Regions from separate parts of the Dactylosporangium sp. NPDC051484 genome, predicted to be linked through region 4. Evidence: riboswitches for the same ligand, from Rfam matches in the RefSeq annotation. Region 4 holds a riboswitch; each other region holds the start of a gene.
What was found. A riboswitch is a leader RNA that binds a small molecule or an ion and turns the genes downstream of it on or off. The one in region 4 is predicted to bind cyclic di-AMP.
Positions count from the first base shown of each region.

Region 1: linked by a shared signal. The riboswitch ahead of AB0367_RS18160 (hypothetical protein) and the one ahead of AB0367_RS36945 (C39 family peptidase) in region 4 are both predicted to bind cyclic di-AMP.
Region 2: linked by a shared signal. The riboswitch ahead of AB0367_RS26255 (hypothetical protein) and the one ahead of AB0367_RS36945 (C39 family peptidase) in region 4 are both predicted to bind cyclic di-AMP.
Region 3: linked by a shared signal. The riboswitch ahead of AB0367_RS04120 (NlpC/P60 family protein) and the one ahead of AB0367_RS36945 (C39 family peptidase) in region 4 are both predicted to bind cyclic di-AMP.

Region 1 is NZ_JBFAZX010000009.1:121,613-129,250, forward strand. It holds gene AB0367_RS18155 (MBL fold metallo-hydrolase) at 1-964, opposite strand, end outside; gene AB0367_RS18160 (hypothetical protein) at 1,144-1,977, opposite strand; cyclic di-AMP (ydaO/yuaA leader) riboswitch at 2,286-2,429, opposite strand; gene AB0367_RS18165 (MarR family transcriptional regulator) at 2,672-3,178, opposite strand; gene icmF (fused isobutyryl-CoA mutase/GTPase IcmF) at 3,247-6,459, shown strand; gene AB0367_RS18175 (ionic transporter y4hA) at 6,509-7,609, opposite strand; gene AB0367_RS18180 (sulfite oxidase) at 7,613-7,638, opposite strand, start outside.
Region 2 is NZ_JBFAZX010000019.1:34,294-41,931, reverse strand. It holds gene dnaG (DNA primase) at 1-105, opposite strand, end outside; gene AB0367_RS26265 (ElyC/SanA/YdcF family protein) at 210-986, shown strand; gene AB0367_RS26260 (polyprenyl synthetase family protein) at 1,244-2,299, shown strand; gene AB0367_RS26255 (hypothetical protein) at 2,325-3,020, opposite strand; cyclic di-AMP (ydaO/yuaA leader) riboswitch at 3,500-3,651, opposite strand; gene AB0367_RS26250 (aldo/keto reductase) at 3,913-4,743, shown strand; gene AB0367_RS26245 (hypothetical protein) at 4,909-5,220, shown strand; gene AB0367_RS26240 (Fic family protein) at 5,268-5,789, shown strand; gene AB0367_RS26235 (hypothetical protein) at 5,882-6,334, opposite strand; gene dusB (tRNA dihydrouridine synthase DusB) at 6,479-7,606, opposite strand.
Region 3 is NZ_JBFAZX010000002.1:26,825-34,462, forward strand. It holds gene AB0367_RS04100 (hypothetical protein) at 1-331, shown strand, start outside; gene AB0367_RS04105 (thioredoxin domain-containing protein) at 631-1,389, shown strand; gene AB0367_RS04110 (vitamin K epoxide reductase family protein) at 1,389-2,009, shown strand; gene AB0367_RS04115 (hypothetical protein) at 2,185-2,496, opposite strand; gene AB0367_RS04120 (NlpC/P60 family protein) at 2,664-3,686, opposite strand; cyclic di-AMP (ydaO/yuaA leader) riboswitch at 3,699-3,832, opposite strand; gene AB0367_RS04125 (phosphoesterase) at 4,104-5,615, opposite strand; gene AB0367_RS04130 (reverse transcriptase domain-containing protein) at 5,974-6,444, opposite strand; partial or broken gene AB0367_RS04135 (IS5/IS1182 family transposase) at 6,489-6,682, opposite strand.
Region 4 is NZ_JBFAZX010000050.1:11,473-19,110, reverse strand. It holds gene AB0367_RS36965 (DNA-3-methyladenine glycosylase) at 1-540, shown strand, start outside; gene AB0367_RS36960 (cupin domain-containing protein) at 616-1,077, opposite strand; gene AB0367_RS36955 (Ig-like domain-containing protein) at 1,101-2,252, opposite strand; gene AB0367_RS36950 (hypothetical protein) at 2,358-3,449, opposite strand; cyclic di-AMP (ydaO/yuaA leader) riboswitch at 3,647-3,792, shown strand; gene AB0367_RS36945 (C39 family peptidase) at 3,822-4,682, shown strand; gene AB0367_RS36940 (transglycosylase domain-containing protein) at 4,740-6,815, opposite strand; gene asnB (asparagine synthase (glutamine-hydrolyzing)) at 7,087-7,638, shown strand, end outside.

The sequences.
Region 1 (7,638 bases), on a different contig from region 4:
CGTGAAACACCACGTGACCGTTGGTGTGGCCGGGCGTCGGCAGCACCGTGAGGGTCCGCCCGGCGACCTGGAGCGTCTCCTGGCCGTCGAACCAGTCGTCGGGGTACTCCCAGAACCGCCGCTGGTCCTCCGGCGAGCCGCTCGGCACACTGGCGGCGATCTCCCGCACGAGGTCCTGCGCGCCCATCTGTGCGAGGATGCGCAGCTGGCCCTCGAGCGTCGGCCGGTTGGCGTCGTGCGCGTGCTCGATCGTCGTGCGCTCGCCGGCGCCGAGGCTGATCCGGGTGCCGAACTCGCGGCGCAGGGCGACCGCCTGCGTGTAGTGGTCGCGGTGCACGTGCGTGACGAGGAACCTGCGGATGTCCGCCGGTGCGTGGCCCAGCCCGTCGAGGGCATCGATCAGCCGGGCCCGCGACTCGGGGATGGCCCAACCGGCGTCGATGAGGACGAGATCGTCGGCGACGGCGAGCGCGTACACGTTGACCGCCCGCAGGCCGTCCTGCGGCAGCGGCAGCGGGATGCGGTGGACGCCGGGCGCCTCCTCGAAGGCCCCGGGCTCGGTCCAGGCGGTGCTCAGGACGTCACCGCGCCGGTCTCGGCGTCGCGCGGCGACTGCTCGTCGACCGTCACCTGGTGCATCTCGTCGGGGGCCTCCAGCAGCATGTCCGCAGGGTAGCCCAGGCAGCCGTAGCGCTGCAGCGCGCCCACCACGCCGGTGACGTGGTGGGCGTGTCCGGCGGTTGAGCGGGAAGATCGTGTCGGCGGCGGCGAAGGCGTCGAGCCCCTCGGCCACTTGGTAGGACAGGCCGTCGCCGCCGGTGACGAGGCCCGGGGCGGCGCCGCACACGTGCACCTCGTAGGGCATGCTCGGGCGGCTGGTGAACACCTGGGCCGGGATGCCCACGTCGAGCGGCTTCGCCCCGTCGAGCACCAGCACGACCACGCGGTGGTTCCCCTCGGCCATACCGCCCCCTTCCGTCGCCCGTGCAGCGTCGCACCGCCGGGTCCGGGCCGACAGTGGCGAGATTGCCACGTACCGCAAGTTTCCCGCCATCCGCCGGGAACCTCCGTGCGGCCAGGAGGAAGACCGCGCTGAGCCTGCGGCTGCGGCGCCCCGCCGGGCGCCGCAGCCGGCGGCATGTACTACGCGACGGCGCTCACGACCTGCTCCGCGAGGGTCTGCCACTTGGCGTAGGCGTCCGGGAACGCCGACACCTGCACCGTCTGCGCCGCCACGGTGACCGGCATCTGCTCCCAGCCGGAGACCTTCATCAGCGCCGCGTAGAAGCGGCGCGCGGACTCGGCCGGATTCATCAGCTGGGTGACGCTACCCCAGTTCGGCCGCTGCTGGAACAGGCCGACCGAGTCGTGGTCGCTCCCGACGCCCTCGTTGGGCAGGTTGAGCGAGTCCGGCACGTTGGGGTTCGCGAGGTTGCGCAGATGGCTTTCCTGCAACGCGGTCGCGATCGCCACCACGAAGGCGCGGTGCGGCAGGTCCAGTTGCTGCCCGACCTGGATGATCGTGACGGCGTTGTTCATCTCGGTCTGGGCCAGCCCGCCGACGGGGCTGTGGACCGTCGGCGACGACGTGGCCGGCTTCGGCGGGGCCGCGGCAGTGGTATTCGCGGGTGACGGAGGGCTCTGCGCCGGTGACTGCTTCGGCTGCGTGCCGGCCGGGGACGACGGCTGCCGGCCGGGCTCGTCGCCCCTGCGCGCGTCGCCACGCGACGCGCGGTTCTCGGCGTCCGCCGCCCGTTCGCCGTCGCTCTGATACGCGGTTTCGGCCTGTGCCACGGTGTTGTCCGGTGCGGTGCCGGGCGACGGGGATAGGAACAGCGAACCGATCGCCGCGAACGCGATGACGACCCCGGCCGAGTACAGGCCGGTCCTCGTGCGGGCCGCCGAGTGGCGGCCGCGGCGGTAACGTCGCAGGTGACGCAGGCCGCGCCGGCGCGGCTCGGGCTCATCGGCAGGCATGAGGCGACCTCACGACCGGTGGACGGTGTTGCTTGCGGTATTTCACGAGAACCTCGACAGTTGTGCTGAGAACGCGGCTGCTGCTGGACTGCGGACGGCGGCGCCGCTGGTGCGGGCCGGCACGGAACGAGGGCACGGGCCATCGCCCGTCCACAGGGGACGGTGGGGTGGGTGCCTGGTGTGCCGGTGCGACCGGTGGGCGCGCCGGGAACGGTTACCGGACCGGGCGATGCCCTTGCTGTGCCGGTCGGCTTCCGGGGCCGCGGGTCGAGGTGTGACGCCATGCGAGGGCGAGGGTGTGCACGTGATGCTCCTTCCGATACCGCCTACCGGGTTAGCTGACGGATTCGGGCGGGAGGATCGCCCTACCTCACGGCGCGTGGCCGCTCGGATTCACCCCAGTTGCGCTTGGTTCCCCGGTTCGTGCGAGCACGACTCAGCGGGTCCGCCGCGGTGTCACCCTCCACAGTGACGGCCGACGCAGCGAACGTCATGACCATAACGGCTGCGTATACGTAGGTGAACCCCCTGCGGGGAACTGACAAGGTGCGCGCGGCGGCCCGGCGTTCTGCCCTCGCCGCGAACGTTTTGCCTGGTGGCGGCTGTCGTTCCGGCTGGGCGACGGATGGATTCGCCCGCGGCGGGGATGACGGGCGGTGCGCGCCGATCGATGCCCGCTCCTGGCTCGGCCGGGTCAGAAGTCGCCGGCGTTGCGGCGCAGCTCCGTGATCACCTCGATGAGTGAGCCGACGGTCGCCGGTGCCAGCCAGGGTGCGGCGAAGACCTCGGTGTTGAGCTCGGCCGTCGCGGCCTCGGCGAGCTCGCGCCCCGCGTCGAGCAGCTCGACGATGGTCGAGCGGCGGTCGGCCGGGTGTGGGGTGCGCCGCACGAGCCCGGCGGCCTCGAGGCGGTCGACGGCGTTGGTGACGCTGGTCGGGTGCACCTGGAGCCGCTCGCCGATGAGGGCCATGGGCAGCGAGGACTTGCGGCTGAAATACAGCAGCATCAGCACCTCGTATCGGGCGAAGGTCACGCCGTGGGGCTTGAGCACCGCCTCGACGCGGGCCAGCGCGATCTGGTGGGCGCGCATGAGGGACGTGACCGCGGCCATGCCGTCGGCGGCGTGTGCCCAGCCGTGCTCGGCCCACAGCCGGCGTGCCTCGGCGATCGGGTCGAGGGGAAGGCCGCTATTGGTCGACACGAAGGTCATGATAGCGGTCGGGGTAGCTGTGTGGACGTCATATAGTCGGACACCCTACTATCTAGCCCATGAGTCTCCACGTGCCGGCCAATCCCGTCCGCTTCGTCACCGCGGCGAGCCTCTTCGACGGCCATGACGCAGCCATCAACGTCATGCGCCGGCTGCTGCAGGCTCAGGGCGCCGAGGTGATTCACCTCGGGCACGACCGCAGCGTCGACGAGGTCGTCACCGCGGCCGTGCAGGAGGACGTGCAGGGCGTGGCGATCTCGTCCTACCAGGGCGGACACGTCGAGTACTTCGAATACCTCGTCGACCGGCTCGCCGAGCGCGGCGCCGGGCACGTGCGGGTCTACGGCGGTGGCGGCGGCGTGATCGTGCCGGAGGAGATCGCGGCCCTGCGCGAGCGCGGTGTGCGCATCTTCAGCCCGCAGGAGGGCCAGCGGCTGGGCCTGCCCGGCATGATCAACGTGCTGATCCGCGAGTGCGACACGGACCCGGTGCGCGGCCAGGTCGACGTGGCGGCGCTGCTGGCCGGCGACGAGACGGCCCTGTCCCGGGCGATCACCACGCTGCAGGCGGGCGCCGACCCGGACCTGGCCGCCGCGGTGGGGGAGGCGGCCCGCCGGCGCCCCGTGCCGGTGCTCGGCATCACCGGCACGGGCGGCTCCGGCAAGTCGTCGCTGACCGACGAGCTGGTCCGGCGGCTGCGCCGCGACTGCGAGGACAAGCTGCGGGTCGCCGTGGTCGCCATCGACCCGACCCGCCGCCGCGGCGGCGGGGCGCTGCTCGGCGACCGCATCCGGATGAACAGCATCGCGCCCGGGGTGGTCTACTTCCGGTCGCTGGCGACCCGCGTGCAGGACGGCACCGTTCCCGCGCATCTGGCCGACGTCGTCGCCGCGTGCCAGGCCGCCGGCAACGACCTCGTCATCGTCGAGACGCCCGGCATCGGCCAGGGCGACGCGGCCATCACCGGCTACTCCAACGTCTCGCTGTACGTCATGACGCCCGACTTCGGCGCCGCCAGCCAGCTCGAGAAGATCGACATGCTCGACCTCGCCGACGTCGTGGCGATCAACAAGTTCGAGCGCCGCGGCGGCGAGGACGCGCGACGCGACGTCGCCCGGCAGCTGGTGCGCAACCGCGAACAGTTCGGCACGCCATGGGATGAGATGCCGGTCTTCGGCACGAGCGCCGCCCGCTTCGGCGACGACGGGGTGACCGCGCTGTACCACCACCTCAAGGAACTGCTGTCCGGGCACGGGTTCCCCAGTTTCCCGGGCGTGCTGACCCCCGTCGCCGGGCGGGTGTCGACCGGGCTGACGTCGGCGCTGCCCAAGGGCCGGGAGCGATACCTGTCGGAGGTCGCCGAGGCGGTGCGCGGCTACCACGCGACCACCACGGCGCAGGCCGCCGTCGCCCGGCGCCGTCAGCACCTCACCACCGCCCGTGACCTGCTGCCCGGCGAGGAGGCCGTCGCCCAGCTGTTGGAGGCGACGGAGCGGGAGCTCTCCGGCGAGGTCCGTGAACTGCTCGACGCGTGGCCGGCGACCCGCGAGGCGTACCGCGGCGACGAATTCGTCTACCGGGTCCGGGAGACGGAGATCCGTAGCCCCCTGACCCGCCAGACGCTCTCCGGCAGCCGCATCCCGCGCGTCGCGCTGCCCCGCGACGGCGACGACGGCGAGCTGGTCCGGTTCCTGCGCGCGGAGAACCTGCCCGGCGCGTTCCCGTTCACCGCCGGGGTCTTCCCGCTCAAGCGCACCGGCGAGGCGCCGGCCCGCATGTTCGCGGGGGAGGGCGACCCCTTCCGCACCAACCAGCGCTTCCACCTGCTCAGCGCCGGCCAGCCGGCGACGCGGCTGTCGACGGCCTTCGACTCGGTGACCCTGTATGGCCGCGATCCCGACCGGCGCCCGGACATCTACGGCAAGGTCGGCACCTCGGGAGTGTCGATCGCCACCCTCGACGACATGCGCGAGCTGTACGCCGGCTTCGACCTGTGTGACCCGAAGACGTCGGTCTCCATGACGATCAACGGGCCGGCGCCGACGATCCTGGCGATGTTCCTCAACGCCGCGATCGACCAGCAGACCGCGGCGTTCACGGCTGAGCACGGGCGGGAGCCGGACGCGCAGGAGGCGGCGGCGATCCGGGCGCGGACCGTGTCCACCGTGCGCGGCACCGTCCAGGCCGACATCCTCAAGGAGGACCAGGGCCAGAACACCTGCATCTTCTCCACCGAGTTCGCGCTGCGCTGCATGGCCGACATCCAGGAGTGGTTCATCACCAACCGGGTGCGCAACTTCTACTCGGTCAGCATCAGCGGCTACCACATCGCCGAGGCCGGCGCCAACCCGATCAGCCAGCTCGCGTTCACCCTCGCCAACGGCTTCACCTACGTCGAGGCGTACCGCGCCCGGGGGATGGACGTGAACGACTTCGCGCCCAACCTGTCGTTCTTCTTCTCCAACGGCATGGACGCCGAATACACTGTCATCGGCCGGGTCGCCCGCCGCATCTGGGCCGTCGCCATGCGTGAGCGCTACGGCGCCGACGATCGCTCGCAGAAGCTGAAGTACCACATCCAGACGTCGGGCCGCTCGCTGCACGCCCAGGAGATGGACTTCAACGACATCCGCACCACGCTGCAGGCCCTGTGCGCCATCTACGACAACGCCAACAGCCTGCACACCAACGCCTATGACGAGGCCGTGACCACCCCCAGCGCCCAGTCGGTGCGCCGGGCCCTCGCGATTCAGATGATCATTGACGCCGAATGGGGCCTGTCCGTGACGGAGAACGCGCTGCAGGGCTCGTACATCGTGGACCTGCTCACCGACCTCGTCGAGGAGGCGGTCCTGGCCGAGTTCGACCGCATCTCCGAACGCGGCGGCGTGCTCGGCGCGATGGAGACCGGCTACCAGCGCGGCCGTATCCAGGACGAGTCGATGCTGTACGAGCAGCGCAAGCACGACGGGTCGCTGCCCATCATCGGGGTCAACACGTTCCTCGGCGCGCCCGGCGGCGACGAGGCGACGACCGGCCTGGAACTCGCCCGCGCGACCGAGGACGAGAAGGAGTCGCAGGTTCGCCGGCTCGCCGACTTCACGACCCGCAACGCCGCGCAGGCCCCGGCGGCACTGGAGCGGCTGAAGACGGCGGCCGGCCAGGGCGACAACGTCTTCGACGCTCTGATGGACGCCGTGCGGTACTGCACCCTCGGCCAGATCAGCGATGCGTTCTTCGAGGTGGGCGGCCAGTACCGCCGCAACGTCTGAGCGTCGCACGAGCGCCCTCTTCCTCGCCGCGAGCCCGTGCGACCACGGTTCACGGGCTCGCGGCGAGGAAGAGGTAGGCGGCGAACACGAGCAGGTGAATGCCCGCCTGCATGAGCGTGGCGCGGCCGGGGAGCACCGTGAGCACGCCGATGATGCCGGTGAGCGCGAGCAGCACCATCTGCGTGCCACCCAGGCCCAGCACCAGCGGCTGGCCGATCCAGATCGAGGCGACGGCGATCGCCGGGATGGTGAGCCCGATGCTCGCGATCGCCGAGCCGAGGGCGAGATTCAGGCTGACCTGCACCCGGTCGCGCTGCGCGGCGCGCGCGGCGGCGATCGTCTCGGGTAGCAGCACCAGCAGTGCGATGACGACGCCCACCACCGACTGCGGCAGGTGCGCGGCCTGCACGCCGGCCTCGATGGCCGGTGACACGATCTTGGCGTCGCCGACGACCGCGATCAGCGCCACGACCAGCAGCACCAGGCTGATCAGTGCCGCGCTGACCGGCGGCGGCTCGCTCTGCTCGTCGACGTTGATGAAGTCTTTCTCGGCCGCGACCGGCAGGAAGTAGTCGCGGTGCCGCCTGGTCTGCACCAGGACGAACAGCCCGTACAGGGCGAGCGAGGCGACGGAGGCGAACGCCAGCTGCGCCGGGGTGAATCGTGGCCCCGGACGGGTCGTGGTGAAGGTGGGCACGACCAGGCTCATCGTCGCCAGGGTGAGCACCGTGGCGAGAGCGGCGCCCGTGCCTTCCGCGTTGAACTCCGCCACGTGCTGGCGCAGGGCGCCGATGAGCAGCGTGAGGCCGACGATCCCGTTGCAGGTCACCATGACGGCCGCGAAGACGGTGTCACGGCCCAGGGTCTGCGCCTTCGTCCCGCCGTCGATCGAGAGCGCGACGATCATGCCGACCTCGATGATCGTGACCGCGACCGCGAGGATCAGCGCGCCGAACACCTCCCCGACCCGGTGCGCCACCACCTCCGCGTGGTGTACGGCCGCCAGGACCGCGCCGGCCAGGAGCACGACGACCACCGCGATGACGAATCCGGGCAGTGTGCGGTGCCAGGTGAACGCCAGCACCACGAGGGCGAGCACGGGAACGATGGCGACCCAGCCGAGCAGTCGCTCGCGAACGAAGGCGCTCACGGGCTACAGGGCGGCGATCAGGTGGACGT
Region 2 (7,638 bases), on a different contig from region 4:
GCCACCGCCCGCGGAACGCAGCGTGACGTGCTCGGAGATCACGTCCTCGATCGACGTGCGCTCCCGGACCAGGGCGATGTCCTCATCCTTGATCTTGCCGGCCACTCCCCACCTCCCACCGGTCCGACGCCTACATCCTGCCTCGTGGCACCGACAATTTACGACTCGCGGGACGGCGGCGGGTTGCCGGGCCGTGCCATGCTGCGCCCATGCCGATCGAGTCCGGGCCGCAACGGCCGCCCGTCGCGCCGTGGTATCGCCGGCGCTGGGTGATGATCGCCACGCTTGGGCTCTCCGGCCGTCTGCCCGACGATCGGCGCCGCCGCCGGCGCGCCCTGCGCCGCCTGACGGTCGCCGCCGTCCTCGTGGCCGCCCTGGTGCTCGTGCCGACGGCCTGGATCCGCGCCGAGGCCTCCGGCCGGGTCGTCCCGGCGGACCGCGCCCCGGCGGCGGATGTGGCGATCGTGTTCGGCGCTCAGCTCGAGAACGGCGGCAAGGAGCCGATGTCGTTCCTGCGCAACCGGCTCGACGCGGCGGCCGCGCTGATCTCCTCCGGCAAGGTGAAGGCGCTGCTGATCTCCGGTGACGCGGGCGGCGGCTCCGGCAACGAGGTCGAGGCGATGAGCGACTACCTCGCGGCGCGGGGCGTGGACCCGGCCCGGCTGGTGCTCGACCCATATGGCCTGGACACCTACGACACGTGCCGGCGCGCCCACGACGTGTACGGCGTCGACCGCGCACTCCTGGTCAGTCAGGACGCGCATCTGTACCGCGCGGTCACCCTCTGCAGAGGTGTCGGCGTCGACGCGTGGGGCGTGCCGGCCGGCTGCCGGGGCTGCCAGCGGGTGACGATCTGGTACAACGAGACCAGAGAGGTCGGGGCCGGTTGGAAGGCCGCGTGGGACGCGATGCGGCATCGGCCGCCGGCCGTGCAGTCCCCGCCGGATCAGGCACTCCGGCAGGCGGTGGCCGCACACACTCCATAGTGGATGACGCGCCGAGCGGGACGACACGCGAGACTTCGCGCGACACGCCAGACGGGCGACAACCGTCCTCGCCACACCCGCCCGCCATCGCCGTTTTCGCCGTGCGCGGCCGGACACTTCGGCATACTTGACCAGGTCCTTGGGCGCCGCATCGACGCGGCCGGATCTGTCAGGTGCGATGCGATGGGTGGTGCGAGTCCGGTGACGGCGTGCGTGCGCATGGGGCGCCCTGCGAAACGGGTTGGGCGGCGCGGCTGATGGTGATCGTGCTACGGACCACTGACGACGTCCTGCGCTGGTCCGGCGGCCTCGTCGGCCCGCCGCTGCGCGCGGCGATCGGGCGGCTGCCCGAGCCGTCCCGCGAGGTCGCCGAGCTGCAGCTGGGCTGGCACTGCGGCCGCGACGCGCCGGGCGCTTCGCTGCACAGCGCGCTCACCCTGGTGTGCGCGGCCGCGGTCGGCGGCGACCCGCACGACGCGGTGCCATCCGCCGTCGCGGTCGAGCTCATGCATCACTGGGCGGCGATCCGCCGCGACCTGGTCGACGGGCGCTCCGACGGGGCCGCGTGGAGCGTGGTCGGCACCCAGCCGGCGGCGCTGGGCGGCGAGGCGCTGCTCGCCCTCGCGTTCGACGTCGTGGCCACCGGCGACCCCACCCACATCGCGCCGGGCCGGCCGCGGCAGCGCTCCGGACAGCCGGGGCCGGACCGGGCCATGATGCGCATCCTGGGCGATACCGTGCAGGAGCTCCTGCACGGCCAGCACGCCTCGCTCGCGCTGCGCGAGACCCGCCCGGACTTCGCCGCGCAGGAGCGCACCGACCTGCTGCGCGACTGCCTGGCCATGGTGGAGCAGCGCACCGGCGCGCTGTTCGGCTGCGCCTGCGCCCTCGGCGCCGTGGCCGGCGGCGGCAGGGCGGAACAGGTCGAGCGGCTGCGCCTGTTCGGCGTCCGGCTGGGCCTCGCCGTGCAGTTCACCGAGGACCTGCTGGGCATCTGGGCCGACGACGGCCCGGGCCGGCCGGCATACCCGGACCTGCGCCGCCGCCGGCGCTCGCTGCCCGTCGCCGCGGCGATCGCGGCCGGCGCCGACGAGCTGACCGGGCTGTTCGACGGCCGGGGCCGGCTCAGCGACGCCGACGCCGAGCGCGCGGCGAAGACGATCGAGCAGGCCGGCGCCCGCGACTGGTGTCGCCGCCAGGCCGAGGAGCTGCTCTCCCAGGCGCTGCTCACCCTGGACCTGGCCTCCCCGTCACCCGCCTCGGTGGCCGAGCTCGTCGCGCTGGCCCGCCGCGCGACCGCCGCGCCGCGCTGAGCGCCGCGGCGGACGCGCCGGTCGGTCAATTGATGGCGGCCACGACCTTTGCGGCCCGGTCGGCGTGCTTCTGGTACGCCCCTGGGAACGCCGAGCGCTGCACCGCCTGAGCGGCGGCCGTCACGCTCATGTTCTGCCAGCCCTTGACCCTGCTCAGCGCGTTGTAGAACAGCATCGCCGAGTGGGCCGGGTTCATGAGCTCGACCACGGTGCCCCAGCCCTGGCTGGCGCGCTGCTGGAACAGCCCGACCGAGTCGTGGTCCTGCGAGACGCCCTCGTGCGGCAGCTTCAGCGAGGCCGGCACGGCGCGGCTGGCGACGTTGTAGAGGTCGCTCTCCTGCATCGCGGTGGCGACGGCGACGACGAGAGCCCTGGTGGGCAGGCCCTGGGCGCGGCCCTGCCGCACGATCGTCACGGCGTTGTTCATCTGGGTCTGGTCGAGCCCGGCGACCGGGCGCGGCGGCTGTGGCGCGGCCGGCCCGGTCGGCCCGGTCGGCGTGGTCGGTGTGGCCGGCGCGGCTGACATGGTCGGCATGGTCGCGGACGCGGTGGGCGACGCCTCGGCCGCCGAGCCGGCGGCGGTGCCCTCCAGCAGCGGCGACACGAGCGCCGCGTCGTACGCGTAGGCGGACGCGGCGACCGCGACCGGCGGGTGCACGGCCGGCGGCCGGCCGGCGGAGCCCGTGGCGAACAGCGTCGCGGACAGCACGACGACGGACACGGCCCCGATTCGCACAGGCGGGCCGACCCGCCGGTGTCTGGGCTGGAACTGGCGCGGTAGTGACTTCACGTAAGCGATTCCTCATCGAAGACGGCGCGATCTGGGCGCACGGCAGGACGCCGCGGCGTCAGCGCGCGAAACGGAACGGCGCGGAAACGGCTGCGCGGGAAGGCTGCGAAAGAGCGCGCGGACGGAGAGCGCGCAAAGACGGCACGAATAGACGGCACGGAAATACGGCGCGGAAAATACGGCGCGAATCAGCGCACGGTGAAGCACACGCCGGTGCGGGCGTGCGAAGGACTACGCACGGGAGAGGGCGCGCGGTATCGGCGCGATCCCACGACTCGGCCGGGGTCGCGCGGCGATTGGGCGTCGATCAGCGTTGGAGCGCGGCCAGGGCGTTACGTCCTGGCGTTCACCCGTCCTAGAGCATGGCGGCGGGCGGCCGCTGTCGGAGCATGGAGATGCAGCACGAACAGTTCTCCTTCCGGTGCCGCCTACCGGGTTAGCTGACGGGTTCGGACGGGAGGATTCGCCCTACCGTGACTCGGTCACGGATACACCCCAAGGACTGCATGGGTCCCCGGCCCGCGTTGCCGAAGTGCGCTGTGCGACTCGGCGGTGCGGCTCGACGGCGCCCACCCGGCGGCACCGTGATCGGCGCACGTCGACCGAGCAGACGACCCGACCATACTGGGCGGTTTCCGCCTCAGCCAGCCACAGCACCGGGATCCCACCCGATGCGCCGACATGCTCACCGTACGCTGTCACCCGGCCGGTCATCTTGTCCGTCATCCGGTTACCGTGCAGCGTCCGCGACCGTGTCGTCCGTCACGGCGACGCCGCCGCTGACGCACGGCGGCGGACACGGCCCGCTGCCTAGGGTTGGGGCATGAGCATCCCCTCGGTGAGGCTGAACTCCGGCCTCGACATGCCCGTCGTCGGCTACGGCACCTACCCGCTCAAGGGCCGCCGCGCCACGGATGCGGTCCTCGCCGCGATCGGTTCCGGCTACCGCCTGATCGACACCGCAGCTTCATACGACAACGAGGACGCCGTCGGCGCCGCCGTGCGCGAGTCGGGCCTGCCTCGCGCCGAGCTCTTCATCACGACCAAACTGCGCGGCAGCGACCAGGGCCGCGGCTCCACCCGGGCCGGCCTGCAGCGCTCGCTGGAGCGCCTCGGCCTGGACTACGTCGACCTCTACCTCATCCACTGGCCGCTGCCCGCGGTCGGTCGCTATGTGGAGTCGTACGCCGAGATGGCCGAGCTGCAGCGCGAGGGCCTGATCCGCTCGCTGGGCGTGTCGAACTTCCTGCCGGAGCACCTCGACGCCGTCGTGGCCGAGACCGGCATCCAGCCGGCCGTCGACCAGCTGCAGGTCTCCCCCTCGCACCCACGGCCGGAACTCGTCGCCGCGGTACAGCGGACCGGCACCGTGGCCCAGGCGTGGAGCCCGCTTGAGCGCAACACCGGCATCCTCGAGCACTCGTCGGTCGCCGCGATCGCCGGCCGCCTCGACGTCACCAGCGCCCAGGTCGTGCTGCGCTGGCTGCTACAACGCGACGTCACCGTGATCCCGCACTCCGGCAGCCCGGACCGCCAGCGCACCAACGCCGACCTGTTCGGCTTCGAACTGACCGCCGACGACATGGCCGCGATCGACGCCCTCGACACCTGCGTCCCGGTCAAGCAGGACCCCCGGACCTGGGAAGAGTTCTAGCACGATCCGCCCGCCCGCAGCCGGTTCGTGAGCCTCGTCCCTCTCCGGCCTCGTCGGCGCTCGTGCCTATTGGTCATCGGCCTTGTCATGGTGGATGGCCGCTGGCCGTTACGCCCGGACCTACCACCGAACGTGTACACATTCGGGTACACTTTCAGGGTGCGCATGGAGACGCTGTCGGTACGTGAGACCCGCGAACGGTTGTCGAGGCTGCTCGACCGCTTTCGAAGTGGGGACCGCACTCCCATCGGGGTCGGTTCCCACCGCAAGACCGAGGCGGTCATGATTCCGGTCGAGGTGTATGACGAGCTCACGGCGGAGCGATCAAGTTCGGTGACTCAGGCGACCGCCTCCCTCCGGGCCGAAGGGCTGACGCCAAGCGATGAAGCGGCGGCGATCACGCAACGGTGGGCCCGCGGCGAGATCAGCACCATGCAGATGAGAGCGATGATCCGCCGATTGCACGGCATCACATAAGCAAGGATCCGTACAGCGACCCAGCCACCGGAGTGCTGTACAACCACTTGGGCATCACCGACGCCGGGGCGCTGCGCCGCATCGAAGCCGACCTGAGCTACGCCGCCATCGTCGACCTCGGCACACGCGCGCTGCCGGGCGATTACGACCTCGCCCACCTCCAGGCGTTCCACCGCGAGATCTTCGGCGACATCTATCCATGGGCCGGGACGATCCGGTCGGTCGGAATCGCCAGAACCGAACCGTTCTGCCTCCCGCAGCACATTCAGCCCTATTCCGCCGAGGTGTTCTCGACGGTTGCGAAGGAATCACATCTTCGCGGCCTGGCCCGAAGCGTTTTCGTCGACCGTTTGACGCACTACCTCGCCGAGGTGAACGCGATCCACCCCTTCCGCGAGGGAAACGGGCGCACTCAGCGCGCATTCTTCCGCCAGCTCGCACGGCAGGCCGGATGGCCGATCGACTGGTCCCGGTTGGATCCCGACGAGAACAACGCTGCCTCGATCGCGTCCCTCCGCGGCGACAACACGCTGCTTCGGTCCATGCTGGACGGCCTCACGCCGCATTGACCCACCGGCGTCAGCCGCCGGAGTCGTCGAGTTCGGCGCGCGCGGGCCCCGGTCAAGCGGGACCCGCGCACCCGGCAGGAGTTTCGGGGCGGTCACTTCGCCTTGCAGGCGGAGCGGCGGTCGAACTCCTCCCGGCTCAAGTACGTAGTCTCGAACTGCACTCGCCCGTCGTGCAGTTCCTCCGGCTTGAACACCGCGTACGGCTTACCGCCGTTGGGGTAGCGGAGGAACACCACGTACTCCGTCGCCGGATCCAGCGGCCCGGCCAGCGCAATGTCGAGCGTCCCGCCAGACGGTGCCTCCGTGCCCACCACGACCGCCGTGATCACGGTGGGCTGAGCGAAGCTCACCTGCCACACGGCCGGCACATTCGTGTCGAGCAGTTTGTCCTTCCTCAACCGCAGCGGGATGATCCGGACCTGGTTCACCGGCGACGGCGGGCAGTTGGTGAGCCGCACCTGCACCTGCGAGCCATCGGCGAGAACGGCGACCGGAGAGTACGGCTCACTCGGAACGCACGCGGTCACCATTGTCGCCGCCAGCACACCGACCATCGCTGTCAGAAGTTGCAGCCCGTGGCGGCGCCGTAGCTGCCGTCGTCCAGTCCGGCCCATCGTTCGAAATGATTGCACGAGCCTCCTCGGCTACACCACCGCTTCCGCGCCGGCCGGACGCGGGCTGCGAAACGGTCAGCCGCCGGAGTCGTCGAGTTCGGCGCCCTCGGGGACTTCGTCGGTGTCGCGATCGGCGAGCCAGCCCTCGGGCAGCACCACCTTGCCCGGGGTGCCTGTCCGCCCCCTTGGCTGGCCGAGGATCTCGGTGGGGAACGGGGCCGTGTGGTCCAGCTGGGCCAGCAGGTCCGACAGTTCCGTCAGGGACGACGCCATGGCCAGCGAGCGGCGCAGTTCGCCGCCCGCCGGGAAGCCCTTCAAATACCACGCCACGTGCTTGCGGAAGTCCGTCACACCGTCGCGCTGCGTACCCAGCCACTCCGTCAGCAGCTCGGCGTGGCGGTACATGAGGGCGGCCACCTCACCCAGTGACGGCAGCGCCCGCGCCCGCGAGCCCGCGAACGCGGCGGCCAGGTCGGCGAACAGCCACGGCCGTCCCAGGCAGCCGCGGCCGATGACCACGCCGTCGCAGCCCGTGGCGCTCATCATCCGCAGGGCGTCCGTCGCCTCCCAGATGTCGCCGTTGCCCAGGACCGGGATGTCCAGGGACTCCTTGAGCGCGGCGATCGCGGACCAGTCGGCCTCGCCCGAGTAGCGCTGGGCGGCCGTTCGCGCGTGCAGCGCCACCCACGCCACGCCGGCGTCCTGGGCGGTCCGGGCGGCGTCCAGGAAGGTGCGGTGGTCGTCGTCGATGCCGATGCGCATCTTCACCGTCACCGGCAGGCCCTGGGCCGCCTCGACCGCCGACGAGACGATCGAGGCGAACAGGCGGCGCTTCCACGGCAGGGCCGAGCCGCCGCCGCGGCGGGTGACCTTCGGGACACTGCAGCCGAAGTTCATGTCGATGTGATCGGCGAGGTCCTCCTCGACGACCATCTCGACGGCCTTGCGGATCGTGGCCGGGTCGACGCCGTAGAGCTGCAGGCTGCGCGGGTGCTCGCCGTCGCCGAAGCGGATCATCGACATGGTCTTCGGGTTGCGCTCGACCAGGGCGCGGGTGGTGATCATCTCGCAGACGTACAGGCCGGCGCCCTGCTCGCGGCACAGCCGACGGAACGCCACGTTGGTGATGCCGGCCATCGGGGCCAGCACCACGGGCGGGTCGACGACGTGGGGTCCAAGCTGCAGCGGCACGCCTCCGAGCATCGCACGAGGGCGGTCGGGACCCAAAAAACGCA
Region 3 (7,638 bases), on a different contig from region 4:
TCCCGGCTGTGCCGAGGGCCAGCTCGCGCTGAGCGCCGGACCGGGGCATGCGGCCGGGCTGGTGTTGATGGTGGCCGTACCGACGCTACTGACCAACCTGGCCACGGTCCTGGGCGCGCTCGGGGTGTGGGCCGCGCTGCGGGTGTTGCTGGCCCGGGCGTCCGCCGTGGTCGGACGGCTGTGGCCACGGCCGCCGGCGGTTCGCGCCGTCGCTGACGGGCGGCGACAGCCCGCTGCTCCCCGCTGGCCGGCAGAGCTGGTGCTGCGGGCGTGGCAGCTGGACCGGTCCCCGGTGTGCAGGCGTGGACCCCCCGTACGGACGGCGAGCTGATCCGTCCCGTCACCGTCCTCGGTGCTGCCCCCTCGGGCCTGGCAGCGGCCGCGGCGAACGGTGGCGTGCCCGCGACGGTCGCCGGGTCAGCACTGGGTGAAGTCCGGCTCCTGAACAACCCAACCCTGTCAACACCGGCACCGCCGCGGCACGGTCGCGGTGCTGCCAGCGCGATGCCGCCGGCTATCCGGGCGGCGTGTGGCCGGCCGGCATCGGTCGCTACGGCAGCCGGCCCGGACGCGCTGGCGCCCGCGTCTGCGGCGCCATCGGTGCGGTGACGCGAGAAACGAGACAACACGATGAGCAAGCAAGCGCGCATCCGGGCCCACGAGGTCCGCCTGGCGCAGGAACGCGCCGAGCAGCGGCGCAGGAACCGGATCCGAGTGGCCGTCGGCGCCGGTGGGGTCGTCATCGCCGGCCTGCTGGTCGCCATCATCGCGGTGGTGTTCACCTCGGCGAGCAAGGACGCCGGCCCCAGCGGAAAGCTGGTCACACCAGCGAACCTCACCGCGAGCGGGGCGATCCCGGTCGGTTCGGCCACCGCGCCGGTGACCCTGGAGATCTACCTGGATTTCATGTGCCCGGCTTGCGGACGGTTCGAACAGGCCAATGCCGGTGAGCTGGACCGGCTGATCCAAGCCGGAACGGTCAAGCTGGAGCTGCGGCCGATGACGTTCCTGGACAAGACCTCACAAGGCACCAGGTACTCCACCCGGGCGGCCAACGCGCTGGCCACGGTCGCCGACCGGGCGCCGGGGTCGGTATGGGCGTTGAGCAAGGCGCTGTACGCCAACCAGCCGCAGGAAGGCACCCCAGGACTGTCTGACCAGCGGATCGTGGCGCTGGCGGTCGAGGCCGGCGTGACGCAGGAGGTGGCGGACGCCTTCGACGCGGGCATCTTCAAGGCGTGGGCGGCCAAGTCCAACGACGATGCGTTCAAGGCGGGCATCGAAGGCACCCCCACCGTGAAGATCAACGGCAAGGTCTTCGCAGGCAACCTCTACACCGCGGGCCCGCTGACCGAGGCCATCGAACAGGCGGCCGGAGGGGCGAAGTAGTGGCTGGCCTGCTGGGCCGGCTGCACCGGATCCGGCACGCCAACGCCTGGCTCTTCACCACGATGCTGGTCTCGTCGTGTTTGAGCCTGCTCGCGTCGTTCGTGCTGTCGGTCGAGGCGGTCACGCTCGCCGCCGACCCGAACGCGAACCTGTCGTGCAACATCAACTCGGTGATCAGCTGCGGGACGGTCGGGAGCGCCTGGCAGTCACACCTGTTCGGGTTCCCGAACGCCTTTCTCGGGTTGATCGCCGAACCGGTGGTGATCACACTGGCGGTGGCGAGCCTGGCCGGCGTGCGCTTCCCGCGCGGGTTCATGTTCGCCGCCCAGGTCGTCTACACCGTCGGGTTGGTCTTCGCGTACTGGCTGCTCTATCAGTCGATGTTCCACATCGGGGCATTGTGCCCGTGGTGCCTGCTGGTGACCGTGTCCACCACGCTGGTGTTCTCCACCCTCACCCACGTCAACATCCGCGACCGCAACCTGTTCCTCCCGCCCCGCGTCCAGGCCGCGCTGTCCACGATGATCCGCGCCAACCTCGACCTCATGGTCGTGGTGATCTGGATGCTGGTCCTGGTGCTGGCCATCGTCGTCAAGTACGGCGATCGGCTGTTCGGCTGAAGACAACGATCGAGGTCTCCGGCGTCTGGCATCGGCCGAGAGGCACCAGATACCGGAGACCTCGCGCCTGCCTGACGGTGACGAGGCGACACGGCCTGACTGACGCGCGGTGGGTGGTGCCTGCCCCCGGGACGTCGGCGACGACCGTGCTGACCGGCGACGCGAACGTCTCCGGTCAGGCTCGGTTGTCCAGGGCGTCCGCACGCTCACCGGTGCCGGTCGGCGGCGGCTCGGCCGGTCCATGCTCGCCTCGTCCGCGCCTGGGCCAGAACGCCAATGCCGCGGCCACGCCGATCGCGACGACCATCAGGACGACGGGCAGCAGCGAGGCCACCACACCTGTCGCCTCGAACCGCAGCGCCGCCGCGACTACTGTCGGTGATCCCGCTGCCGGCGTACCGCTGTGCAGCGCGGTGTGCGCGCCGGCCGGCGCGATCGCGACGATCTGGGCCACACCGGCGGCGACAGCCACCACAATGGCGATCAAGGTACTCCGGACGATTCGTCCCCACAGTTGCGCAGCCAACCTCGCCGCCTTCCTCGCCATTCGACCAAGCTACTACGCTGCATAGTCACCAGACGCAGGGCAAAGGTTCCTGTGAGGCACACCGCTTTTCTCGCCCGTCGATCCATACCCCTTGCCCCGCGAGCGGGTCAGCCGGGTCGGCGGTAGCCGGTGATGGGCCGACCATCGAGTTTGGCCATGCGCACGTGGTCGCCGGTGGTGGGGGCATGCACCATCCAGCCGCCGCCGACGTAGAGGCCCACGTGGTGCAGGTCGCTGAAGAAGAACACCAGGTCGCCGGGGCGCAGGTCGGCGCGGGAGACGGCCTTGGTGTCATCCCACTGCCACTTGGTGTAGTGGCGCAGCGTGACCCCCGCGGCGGCCCAGGCGGTGAGGGTCAGGCCGGAACAGTCGTAGCCTCTCGGGCCGGACGCACCCCAGATGTAAGGCTTGCCGATGAGCTCGCAGGCCTTCTTCGCCGCGGTACCGCCGGGGCCGCCGAGGTATTCGACAGGGCAGGCGACGGGCTTCAGGGTGCCGGTGGCGCCGCTACTGCCGTACACCTGCTGGCGCAGCCTCTGCAGCTCGGCGATCTTGCCCTCGATCTGGGTCTTCTTCGCCGCGAGTTCGGCGTCCTGTTTGGTCTGCTCGGCGATGAGCGTATCCAGGGCCTGCTTGTCACCGGCGAGCTTGTCCCGGGTCTCGGCGACGCCCTGGATCTGGGCGCGTTCGTAGCGGGCGATCGCGTTGACCGTCGCGAGCTGGTCGAGCATGTCGGTCGGGGTGGTGCCGGCCAGCAGCACCTGCAGGGTGGTGACCCGGCCGGTCTTGTACTGGCGGACCGCGATGTCGCTGACCTTGTCCATCGCCGCGTCGACCTGCGCCTGCAGAGGTTGCAGCTGCTGCTGCAGCGCCTCGGCCTTGGCCCGGTTGTCCTTGAGCTGGGCGTGGACCTGGTTGTACTGCTCGATGGTGGGCTCGAGCTGGTTCCACATGTCGTCGATCTGCTTTTCCAGCTCCGCCGGCGTCGGTTCGGCCCGCGCCGCCCCGGTGCCGGCCAACAACACCGCGACCGCGGCGATGAGCGCGACGACGGAACGCGACAGCACCCGGCTGGACAGCCGTCTGGGGATTACTGTGTTGTGCGCGGCGTGGACACGGCAGGACGGCACGTGCGGGCAGGCTCCTTCTTCCGTCGGCCGCCTGCCGCGTGAGCTGACGGGTTTCGGGCGGGAAGCTCGCCCGACCGCGGATCGCTCAGAACCCCGGGAGGTCGCGATGGGTCCCCGGCTCGGCATCGACTCGGCGACGCCGGACATCCGCACCGACCGGAGGTGATCGGCGCCGGAGCCCGGCCGTAGCAGACCTTACGCACTGCCCCCAGCGCACACAAGTGCGTCTCCTACGATACGTAGGAGGACACCGTCGTCGATGACCTGCGCCCCGTGTGTCTCGCGCGGCCCTTCTGTGCGGTGAGGGTGGCGGCGCCCAGGAGGCTGAGGACCATCATGCTGGGCGCCGCCGTGCCCGGCCGTGTCCCCGAGCCACCAGGGTTCGGCCAGGACGTCTCGCCGAGTTGCTCGCCGGCGTCAGCGGAACTGGACGAAGACCGGGTTCGAGTAGAACCACAGGTCGTCCCACGGCGATTCCTTGCCGTCGGCGAGTGGCTCGGCCTCGTCGGTGCTGGTGCCGCGGACGCGGGCGTACACGTCGGTCTCGACGTTGCGCAGGGTGTGCTTGATGACGTAGTCCTTGCCCTGCTTGCGCCAGTCGCGGGGGCCGAACCGGGCGACCACCTTGGTGGTGGGGTTGGTGTCGGCGTCGAGGTTGGCGGACGGGCCGGTGACCTGGCCGACGATCAGGTCGACGCGGCGGACCTGCGGCCGGTCCCCGTGGTGGTTCGTGCCGTCCAGCGGACGGAACTTGATCTCGATCTCCACGTCGGAGCGGTTACGCCGGCTCAGCACGATGGTCTCACCCATCGCGGCGTTCTTGCCCTGGCCGCTGGCGGTGAGGTCGAGGCTGGTGATCAGGTCACCGGTGGTGACCCAGATCCGGCCGTTGCGCAGGCCGTCCATGATGTCGCCGTAGTCCTGCCGGGCGAGCACGTAGGTCTTGCTGTACTCCCCGGGCCAGAAGTCGGCGCCACCGCGGGTCCAGTGCACGTGCGAGTCGGAGGTGGCGGTGATCCACCACCGGCGTCCCTCGCCGAGCAGCGAGTCCCACAGGCCGCCGACGCGGGCGGTCATCTGGTCGTAGCCGCCGTGCGTCGGGTAGTTGCCGTAGGCGCCACGCGCACCGCCGTTGAGCGGAGCGGCCTGGTGACCGGGAGAGCCCTCGAAGCCGACGTAGATGTCGGGTGCGACGTTGTTGCCGTTGCGGAACTCGTGCGGGGTGTCCTGACCCCACACGCCCAAGCCGGTGGCCGACCGGGAGGCGTGGTGCGCGATCACCAGGGGCTTCTGTCGCAGACCCTTGGCGTAGCTGAGGAACTCGACCATCTTCGCCTCGGTGTTCCGGCTCGGGTCCGCCGGGAACGGGTCATTCTTGGCGAACTTGCTCTCCAGGTCGTAGAGCATCTTCGCCTCGTCGTCGTGACGCGGGATCATCAGCGTGTGGTGGTCCATCGCCGGCGCGTCGAACTCCATGCCCCAGAACTGCAGCACCTCGGGCACGAGCCGGCGGGACAGCAGCAGGTCGGGGTACGCCTGCTCCAGGTTCACCTTCGAGTGCGTCGGTCCACCGTGGTCCGTGCACATCGCCCACGTCAGGCCGAAGTTCTTTGCCATGATCGCGTTGGTGACGATCGGGTACACCGCGTCGGCACCCTTGGTGAACTTCGGCGGGTTCGTCTTCGTGTCGTAGTCGCCGCTGTACTCCGAGTGGATGTGGTGGTCACCGGCCCGCCACACCCGGCTGCCGCCACCACCACCGCGGTTGCCCGCCTCCGGGCCGTTGTCCTGCGCCCATGCCGCGTTCGCACCGACCAGCGGGCTCGCCGCCGCCAGGGTCGCTCCAACACCGGCGTACTTCACCAACTGGCGGCGCGAGAGCCTCGAGCGCTCAGCTTCTTCGATCTTCTCGTCCTTCAAGGACCTCACCTCGACTCCTCGGCCAGCACGTTCTACTAGGGAGTCTCGTAGTGCCGACCGAATACCCGGTGAACGAAGTCCGTCATGATCCAAAACAACGACCTCCGTCCGCTTGAAGCCCAGTTGCCGGCGGCCGCCTGACCGGTCGCCGCTTCAGTGCCGGGGACCCGGGGGGAATCCCGCAGCGCCCAGTGCGCGAACAGGCCAGGCGACCGTTGCCGGACGCCCTGTAGCCAGGCCCGCGCTCGGGCTTCGCTGCGTCTGAGTCGCTTGTACTTCCACCTCGCCCAACGCATCAGCCCCGCAGGGCCGGATTGATCTCCTCTGCAAGGTCAGCGAGGTTGCCGGTCGTGCGTCGATGCAGCCGTCAGGACGCGACCTTACGGCTCATATCCGTCAGCTTCCCCGGGGCCGCCGCGGGCAGAAACCCGGTCCGGGCCTTCCCACGACTCTTGTCCCATGCCTTCCGGGGACCAAACGCGTACCCACAGAACGTGAACGTCACCTGGTCGTAGTCCAAGCGACGCCGATCGTCCTTGCAATACACAATGCGCGTCTTGTCCGGGTGCAACCGCAACCCGATGCCCGCGAACCGACAACCGATCACCTGGCGCACCCGGTGCGCTTGGCGTTCGGTCACGCAGTGGACCACCACATCATCCGCGAACCGCTCGAACCCGATCCCGGGAAGCTCCCGGCTCATCCAGGTGTCGAAGCCGTAGTGCAGGAAGACGTTAGCGATCAACGGGGAGATCGGACCGGCCTGCGGCGTTCCCTTCGTCCGGTGGGTCAGGGTTCCGTCGGGCATCCGCATCGGCGCCTCGAGCCAGCGCTCCACATACAGCATGACCCATGGGTTGTCCGGGGCCAGTCGGGTATCGCGGCTAGCGCTTCGATCCCCTCGGCAACATCCCGGTACGCGGTGGTCCGGGAGCCGCCCGGCTCCCGGGCAGGGACTTGTCCTCGTTGTTGCGGAACCACACCAGCACCAGCAGCGCTTGGTGGCAGCAGGTCAGCGCCCGGGTTCCGCGGCGGGTGCGGCGTTCGGTGGCCGGCAGGCGCGACACGTAGTGGACCAGTTCCTCGGCGCGGCAGAGGACGGCACGACAGGCACCACGGACGAAGTCCTCATCTGTCGAGGGCTTCGCCCAGCTTCCAGCACTGTCCGACGTGGACGGTATGCCCGTGGCGGCCGCATCCCGACGGCATGCTCACTGAAATAGCATCAATCGGGAATCCACACCGGCGGCCCATGGGAACAGCGATTGCTTGTTCCCGCCGTGCGGAGCATTCGGCGGACATGCCGCCCGACCGTGCGCAGCGTTGCCGAAAGACGGCCACGATACACCGGTGGCCGTATATTGCCGCCGACCATTCGAGGCGTTGCCGGGCCGGCGGGCCGGCGCAGCTGTGGCGGGTGCGGCTTTCCCCGGACGAGCGTGGATGCGCGACGACGCTTCGGGACAGGGCCGGGCCGCCCGTCACCGTCCACGTGACGCGGCTCGGGACCGCAGTCGTTTGCCGCAGGGCTGCTCTCGGAACGTCGCGCCTGGTCAGGTCGTGCCTGGTCAGGCGGCGTGACCGGCGGAGGCGGCGAGGGCGGCACCGGCCCCTGCGCCGATCCGCCACGCTGGTCGATGACCGCCGGCGGGGTGTCACCGCGCAGACGGCGCAGCTTCTCGGCGTGCCGCCTGGCCAGGCCCCATTCCCGATGCCGAGCATGCTCCCGGCGGAACTGCTCATTCGCCGGACAATAACGACGCGACCTGGTTCGGTCGCGCATGGCAGCCAACTCCGTCCTCGAAAACAATCCCAGCTGCCCCATGGATGTAATTATCCCAGAACCCAACCGAACCCGCCGCCCCGAACGGCAGTCCACCATGAGGCGATCTCAACGAAAATGGCCGCGAAAGCAGGATGACACGCCCGGATCGTCTACATTGGACAACGATGGGCGGGCATGGAGCCCTCGGCGAGACCTACGCGGTTCCCGCTGACGGACACCGGCGACCGGGACGTCGCCGCGACGGAC
Region 4 (7,638 bases):
CTCGGCTGCCGCCTCACCGCCGGCGGGGTCACGGTGCGGCTCACGGAGGTCGAGGCGTACTCCGGCACCGGCGAGGACCCCGCCTCCCACGCGCACCGCGGCCGCACCCCGCGCAACGCCATCATGTTCGGGCCGGCCGGCTACGCGTACGTCTACTTCACCTATGGCATGCACTACTGCATGAACGTCGTCTGCGGCGCCGACGGGACCGCCTCCGCCGTGCTGCTGCGGGCCGCAGAGGTGGTCGGCGGAATCGACACGGCGCGCTCGCGCCGGCCGGCCGCGCGTCGCGACGCCGACCTGGCCCGCGGCCCCGCCCGGCTGTGCAGCGCGCTGGCGATCGACAGCACCTTCTACGGGACGTACCTGCTCGGCGGGCACCTCGTCGAGCCCGCCGAGCCCGAGCCGCCCAGCCGGATCGCGTCCGGGCCCCGGGTCGGCGTGACGGGCGCGCACGACAAGCCGTGGCGCTTCTGGCTGGAGGGCGATCCGACGGTCAGCGAGTACCGCCGCCACGTCCCGCGATCGCGCAAGGTCTGAACCGGCGACCAGGCCCCGCCGCGGGTGCGGCGGGGCCCTGGACGGCTCCGGCTGCTCGCAACTTCTCGCGTCCGGCTACCAGGAGGCCTCGCGGTGCGGCACGCGGTCCTCGTCCGGCAGGCGGATCGTCGCGGACCGCGGCGGGCGCAGGTACTCCGACTCCGTCACCTGTTCCCCCCACTCCGTGTCACCGCCGTCGGGGTCGGTCTCCTGGGTCGACACCACCGCCACGAACGTGCCGGGGCCGGCGCCGTGCCAGTGCCACTCGCCGGCCGCCACGACGACCGTGTCGCCGGCCCGCACCTCGTGGACCGGGCCGCCCCGGCGCTGCACCCGGCCCACGCCGTGCAGGATGTGCAGCACCCGGCCGTACGGGCTGCGGTGCCACGCCGTGCGCGCGCCGGGGTTGAACTGGGCATGGAACGTCGCCAGGCGCGACGGTTCCATCGCGGTGACGTCCCTGCCGATCCAGGCCACGCCGGAGTACCGCTGCTGCGGCGCCGGCCGGCTGGTGCTCGGGACGCGAATGACCTCCATCTCGGTGTCCTCCTCCGGGCCCTCTAGGCCTTGGTGTAGTCCGCCCACGACAAGTCCCACGCCGTCCAGCCGTCGCCCGGGTCCAGCGGCACCTCGGTGTTGCGCGTGGTCACCGGGTCGCCGACCAGCACCGACTCGTACAGCCACCTCGCGTTGCCCGTGGAGACGTTGGTGCAGCCGTGCGAGACGTTGCGCACGCCCTGGTCGCCGACCGACCACGGCGCCGCGTGGATGTACTGACCGCCCCAGGTCAGGCGCATGGCGTACTCGACGGTGGTGGTGTACTCCGGCGTCTTGAACAACGCCGTCGACTCCCGCGACATGATCACGGTGGTGCCGCTCGAACTCGGCGTGGACGACTTGCCCAGGCTGACGGGCATGGTCTTCACGAGCGCGTCGTTGTGGTACACGCTCAGCTGTTTGGTGGCGTTGTCGATGTCGATCGTGAGCTTGCGGCCGATCGTGATCGTCGCGGAGGCGTCCTCGTCGGCGTGGCCGTCGCCGATCGGCACGCCGTTGAGCGCCTTGCGAGCGGTGATCTTCGTGCCCGGCTGCCAGTAGTGCTCCGGCCGGAACATCACCTGCTTGCCGTTGAACCAGTGCCACACCCCGGGCTGGGGCGGGTCGCTCGTCACGAACAGCCGCTGTTGCACGGCGGCCCGGTTCTCCGGCGGTACGTCGGTGGCGAACTCCACGACGATCGGCATCGCGACGCCGTAGGTCCCGCCGTTGATGACGTTCAGTTCCGTGCTGACCGCCGGACCGGTCGGCTTCGCCGCCGTGGTGAAGGTCGACTGCCTGGTCACCGGCTTGCCGTCGGCGCCGATGGCGGTCACCTTCGCCGTATACGTGGTGCCGTAGCGAAGTGCGGTGTCGGGCACCCAGGACGACCCGTCCGCCCGCGACGCGCCGGAGATCTTCTGACCGGTCGCGTCGATGAGGGAGATGTCGGTGACCCGTCCATCCTTGACCTTGGTGCCGATCTCGGCGCTGATCGGCACCGCGGCGTCGCCCGCCGCCGGCGTGAGGGAAAGTCCCACCGGCACCGTCGGTGGTGCGGTGGACTTGGTCGCTGTGCGTTTGCGATGCGACGAGACGTCGCATGCGGACAGCGCCGGCTGTGCCGCCACCGCGAGGATGAGCAGCGCGGTGACGGACCGGCCTGGGCGCCTCATGTTCTCTGCCGTTGTCTGCACATGGGGGCATCGTCGTACCGGCCCGGGCGAGGCCGGGCCGGCAAACGAGTGACAACGGGTGGGATAGCGAATCCTCGCCCAGCGTTACATGGTGGCGTCGGCGATCTGCGTCGCCAGCCCCTCCCACTTCGCGTAGGCGTCCGGGAAGGCCGAGCGCTGCACCTTCTGCGCCGCGACCGTGACGGCGTAGTCGCCCCAGCCCGGGATCGCCAGCAGCGCCGCGTAGAACCGGCGGGCCGACTCGTGCGGGTTCATCAACTGCTCGACCGAGCCCCAGTTCGGCCGTTGCTGGAACAGCCCGACCGAGTCGTAGTCGTACCCGACGCCCTCGTTCGGCCGGTTCAGCGACTCCGGCAGGTTGGGGTTGGCCAGGTTGCGCAGGTGGCTCTCCTGCAGGGCGGTGGCGAGCGCCACGACGGCCGCGCGCTTGGGCAGGTTCTCCCGCTTGGCCACGTCGACGATCGCGACCGCGTTGTCCATCTCGGCCTGGGTCAGCCCGCCGACGGGCGCCACCCTGGTCGGCGACGGCGCGGCCGCCGGCGGCGCGCCGCCCTGACCGGTGGCCTTCTTGTCGGTGGACCCCTGTCCGGTGGCCTTGGGGCCAGCGGCCTTCGGATTGGCGGCCTTGGGGTCGGTGCCCTTCGAGCGTCCCGACGAGCGCCCTGCGCGCTCGTCGGCGCGCGGCGCCTCGGCCTGGTCCGTGCCGGCCCCCTCCTGCGCGCTCAGGCTCACCGCGCCGCCCGATGCGGCCGGGGGGTCCGAGGACGTCAGCGTCGAGGTCAGCCCGAACGCCGCCACGGCGACGATCGTCGCGGCCACGGCGGTGCGGCGTGCCCCCGCCGGCATGGCCGCGGCGAGGCGCACGGGGCCGGATGCGAGCAGGCGCGTGCGCCCGGCCGCGAACGCGCGAGCGGACCCGGATGCGAGCGTGCGGGCCGGCCCGGATGCGAGGACGCGGGCGGACCCTGCGGCGAGCGCCCGGGCCGGCGCGGATGCGAGCACGCGTGCGGACCCGGATGCGAGCACGCGTACCGGCCCGGACGCGAGCAGCCGCTCGGGATCGGGCACGAGGTTGCGAAGGTGCGCGGCATGACGGCCGCCGCGAGACCGCAGATGGCGTGGGTCGTGTTCGGCCACGTCGCTGAGCTGCGGGTTTTCGTCATCACCAGCGAGCATCCGGCGAGACTAGGACCGCAACGACGCAGGGGTGATTTTGGGGATGAGAAACGGCGCCAGGGCCGTGTGCGCCCCGTCGCCCGACCCGGCGGCGCCGCGCCCGGTGGCCGAATCACCAGGGGGTGAAACGGCCTCTGACCGGTGTGTTTACGGTTTTCGAATCCGCTGCGGCCTCCGTTGCCCACCTGGGTGACCCCGTAGCGGATCCGCTGAGTCGTGCGCGCGCACGAGCCGGGGAACCATGCACCACCCGGGGTGAATCCACGGGGCCCACGGCCCCGGGAAGGGCGAGCTTCCCGCCCGAACCCGTCAGCTAACCCGGTAGGCGGCACCGGAAGGAGCTCGCGTGTTGCCCCATGAATCGAGGTACCCGTGACGTACCTCTACAAACCTCGCCACTCTGGACGCGTCCCCCGGTTTCGGCGCATCCACGTCGTGGCCGTCGCGGCGGGCCTGGCCGCCGCGGCCGGCATCGGCGCCGCCGCCCTGCAGCAGTCCTCGACACCGGCCAGTGCCGCCGGCACCCAGACCCTGACCGGCGCGGAATCCACGGTCACCCTCGGCGACGCCCCGGCCGCCCGCCAGAAGCAGCGTGACCAGGCGGTGCCCGACGCGGCGAGCGTCCCCAAGGCGGGCGCGGCCAAGCCGACCGCCACCGCACAGGCCGGCGTCGGGACCACCTCCACCGCGCCGCCGCCGGCGGCCACCTCCACCGCGCCCCCGCAGCAGAAGGAACTCTCCTATCAGTTCGCCTGGCAGGAGAACTACTACTTCTGCGGCCCGGCCGCCACGCGCATCGCCCTCACCGCGCGGGGGGTCTTCCAGTCGCAGTCCCAGGTCGCGCAGAGCCTCGGCACCACCGTCAACGGCACCAACTCGGCCGAGGACACCACGCGGGCGCTCAACTCCTCCACCGGGACGTCCTTCTACAAGTCACACTTCATCACCGGGCAGACGGCCACCCAGGCTGACGTCGACCAGCTCAAGGCAGCGGTGCTCAACGCGATCAACCACGGGTACGCGGTGGTCGCCAACATCGCCGGGTCCACGGTGGACGACGCCGGACACGGCCACTCCTACCCCGGCGGGCACTTCCTGACGATCGTCGGGTACCGCGACGGCGGCCAGACCGTGAAGATCGCGGATCCGGCCGACGCCCAGGGCGCCGGCTCGTACATGCTGTCCCTGGACAAGATGGCCGACTGGATCGCCCAGCGCGGCTACTCGGCCTGATCCCGGCCCCAGATCCGGCGCGCCGTCCACTGTGGACGGCGCGCCGTCCCGGCCCCGTCAGCCCAGGGCACGTGCCCGGCTCGGGGCCGGGAAGCCCTGCACCGGCTGGCCGCGCAGCGTCGCCGCCATGGTCTGCGCCACGGCCCCGTTGACCGAGCTGGAGACCCCGCCGCCGACGTAGTCGTTCGGGTTGTCCACGTTCACCGCGATGCCGGCCGCCGCGATCTGCGGCGTGAACCCCACGAACGTCTCGGTCGCGTTGTTCTCCGAGCTTCCCGTCTTGCCCGCGACCGGGCGCCCGCTCAGGATGCCGGACACGGCCTCGGCCGTGCCGCCGTCGCACCTGCCGTACGACGAGCCCTTGCTGACCGGGCACCGCGCCGCGTCGGTGGCCGCGGCCGCCACGTCGGGGTCGACCGCCTGCTTGCACTTCGGACCGGCGGCGTCGGCCGGCCGGCCGTCCGGGTCGGTGATCGACAGCACCGGCAGCGGCTGGCAGTACAACCCGCCGGCGGCGACGGCCGCGTAGGCGTTGGCGAGGTCCAGCGGCGTGGTCAAGGCCGTACCGAGGGTGAACGAGCCCCAGCCTTCCGCCTTCGCCGCCAGCGACACGTCCAGGTCGCCGCGGAACACGATGCCGAGCCGCTGCGCCATCTCCACCGCGCGCCGGGCGCCGATCTGCTGCTCCAGCCACACGAAGTAGGTGTTGACCGAGCGGCCGAAGCCGTTCCACATCGTGCGTTCGCCGTCCATCCAGCTCGGGCTGTCGTTGGCCGGGCACCAGTGCCCGCCGCAGCTGGCCCCGGCGCTGCCCGGCCAGTTGGTCACGATCCGGGCCGGCGCGTTGAACCGGGTGCTCAGCGGCAGGCCGGCCTCCAGCGCGGCGAGCATCGTGAACATCTTGAACGTCGAGCCGGCCTGGTAGCCGTCCACGCCGGAGCCGCCCGAGATGAGCTGATTGACGGTGTTGGGGTACTGCGGGTGCTCCCGCGGGTTGGCCTCCAGGCTGAAGTGGCGGTTGACGGCCATCGCCAGCACCCGGCCGCTGCCGGGCTGGACCACGGCGAGCGGCACCGAGCGCGCGCTGCCGTAGCCGTAGACGCCCAGCGACTGGGCGAGCGCGGTCGCCTGCACGTTCGGGTCCAGCGAGGTGACCACCGTGTAGCCGCCGGTGCGCAGGTTCTCGTCGCGGTCCATCGCCGTCGCGCCGAACTCGGGCTGGCTGTTCCACCACTGACGGAAGTAGTCGCAGAAGAAGCCCCAGTCGTTGTGCTCCCGCGCCACCGACGTGCAGTCGTTGGGCAGCCGGCGCTCGGTCAGCTTGAGCTGCGTGCCCTTCGCGGCGGTCGCCTCCGCGGGCGTGATCACGCGCATCTTCGCCATCGACTCGAGCGTGTACGCGCGCCGCTTCAGGGCCGTCTCGCGGTCGCCGGTGAGCGGGTTGTCCGCGTCCGGGGACTGCAGCAGGCCGGCCAGCAGTGCCGCCTCCGGGAGCGTCAGCTCGGCCGGGACCTTGCCGAAGTACGTCTGGCTGGCGGCGTAGATGCCGTAGGCGCCGGAGCCGAAGTAGGAGATGTTGAGGTACCGCCGCAGGATCTCGGCCTTGCTCATCCTCTTCTCCAGCGCCCCGGCGTAGCGCATCTCGCGCAGCTTGCGCGCCGGTGAGTCGGCGAGCGCCTCCAGGTGCTGCTGCGGGGTGAGGCTCGCGTCGTTCTTGAGCACGTTGCGGACGTACTGCATGGTCAGCGTCGAGGCGCCCTGCTGCGCCCCGCCGCGGCTGTTGGAGACGAACGCGCGCAGCACGCCCCGCGCGTCGACGCCGTGGTGCTGGTAGAAGCGGGCGTCCTCGGCGGCGACGACGGCCTGCTGCAGCACCTTCGCGACCTGGTCCAGCTGCACGTCGCGGCGGTTCTCGTCGTAGAACGTGGTGATCAGCGTCTTGGCGTCGCTGGCGTACACGTAGGTCGTCTCCGCCGGCCGCGGGGTGGCCAGGTTGGTCGGCAGGTTCTCCCACGTGTCGCTTCCCGCCTTCGCCATCCCGCCGGCGGCGAGCGCCAGCGGCAGCGTCGCGGCCGCGACCACCAGGCCCGCTAGCACCCCGCTCAGCGCCAGCCGCAGGATGCCGAGCAGCACGCGGACGAGCTTCGTACGTGGACGCTGTCGCTTCGCTCGCTTGCGGTGCCGGTGCATGTTCGGTCTCCCGACGACTGTGGGCGGTTCGCTTGGCGGCGCGCGGCTACCCCGCACGGCCCACCCCTAACCACCGCGGCCGCAACTTCACCCGGGTGCCGGTGTGGGCGAGCGATCGGATGGACGTCCGCGCAAGCTCCGCCCCGGTGCGCGGGCTCTGATTCGCTGGATGGCGCGGCGAATCGTGGCCGTTCGACCGAAGGGAAACGACGCTATGTGCGGCTTCCTGATGTACACCGGAAACGCCATCATCTCCCCGGAACTTCTCGGCGCCATGGAACGGCAGCTCGCGCTGCTGGACCATCGGGGCCCCGACGACATGGCCCTGGAGCGGATCGGGGCCGGCACCGCGGCCGGCTTCAAGCGCCTCGCGATCATCGATCTGCAGGGCAGCCGGCAGCCACTGCGATACCCGCCGGCCGGCCCCGAGGCGGGCCGCTGGACGCTCGTCTTCAACGGCGAGATCTACAACTACAAGGAGCTGCGCGAGGAGCTGGCCCGCGCCCACGGCGCCGTCTTCGCCACCGACGGCGACGCCGAGGTGGTCGTCGCAGCCTTCCACCACTGGGGTGAGGCCGCCCTCGACCGGCTGCGCGGGATGTTCGCGTTCGCGCTGTGGGACGACGTGACCGAGACCGTGTACGCCGCGCGCGATCCCTTCGGGATCAAGCCGCTGTACTACCTCGAGACCCCGGAGGGGCTGTGGCTCTCCAGCGAGAAGCCGCCGCTGCTCGAGCACTCCGCGGCCGAGCTGGACCGGACCGCC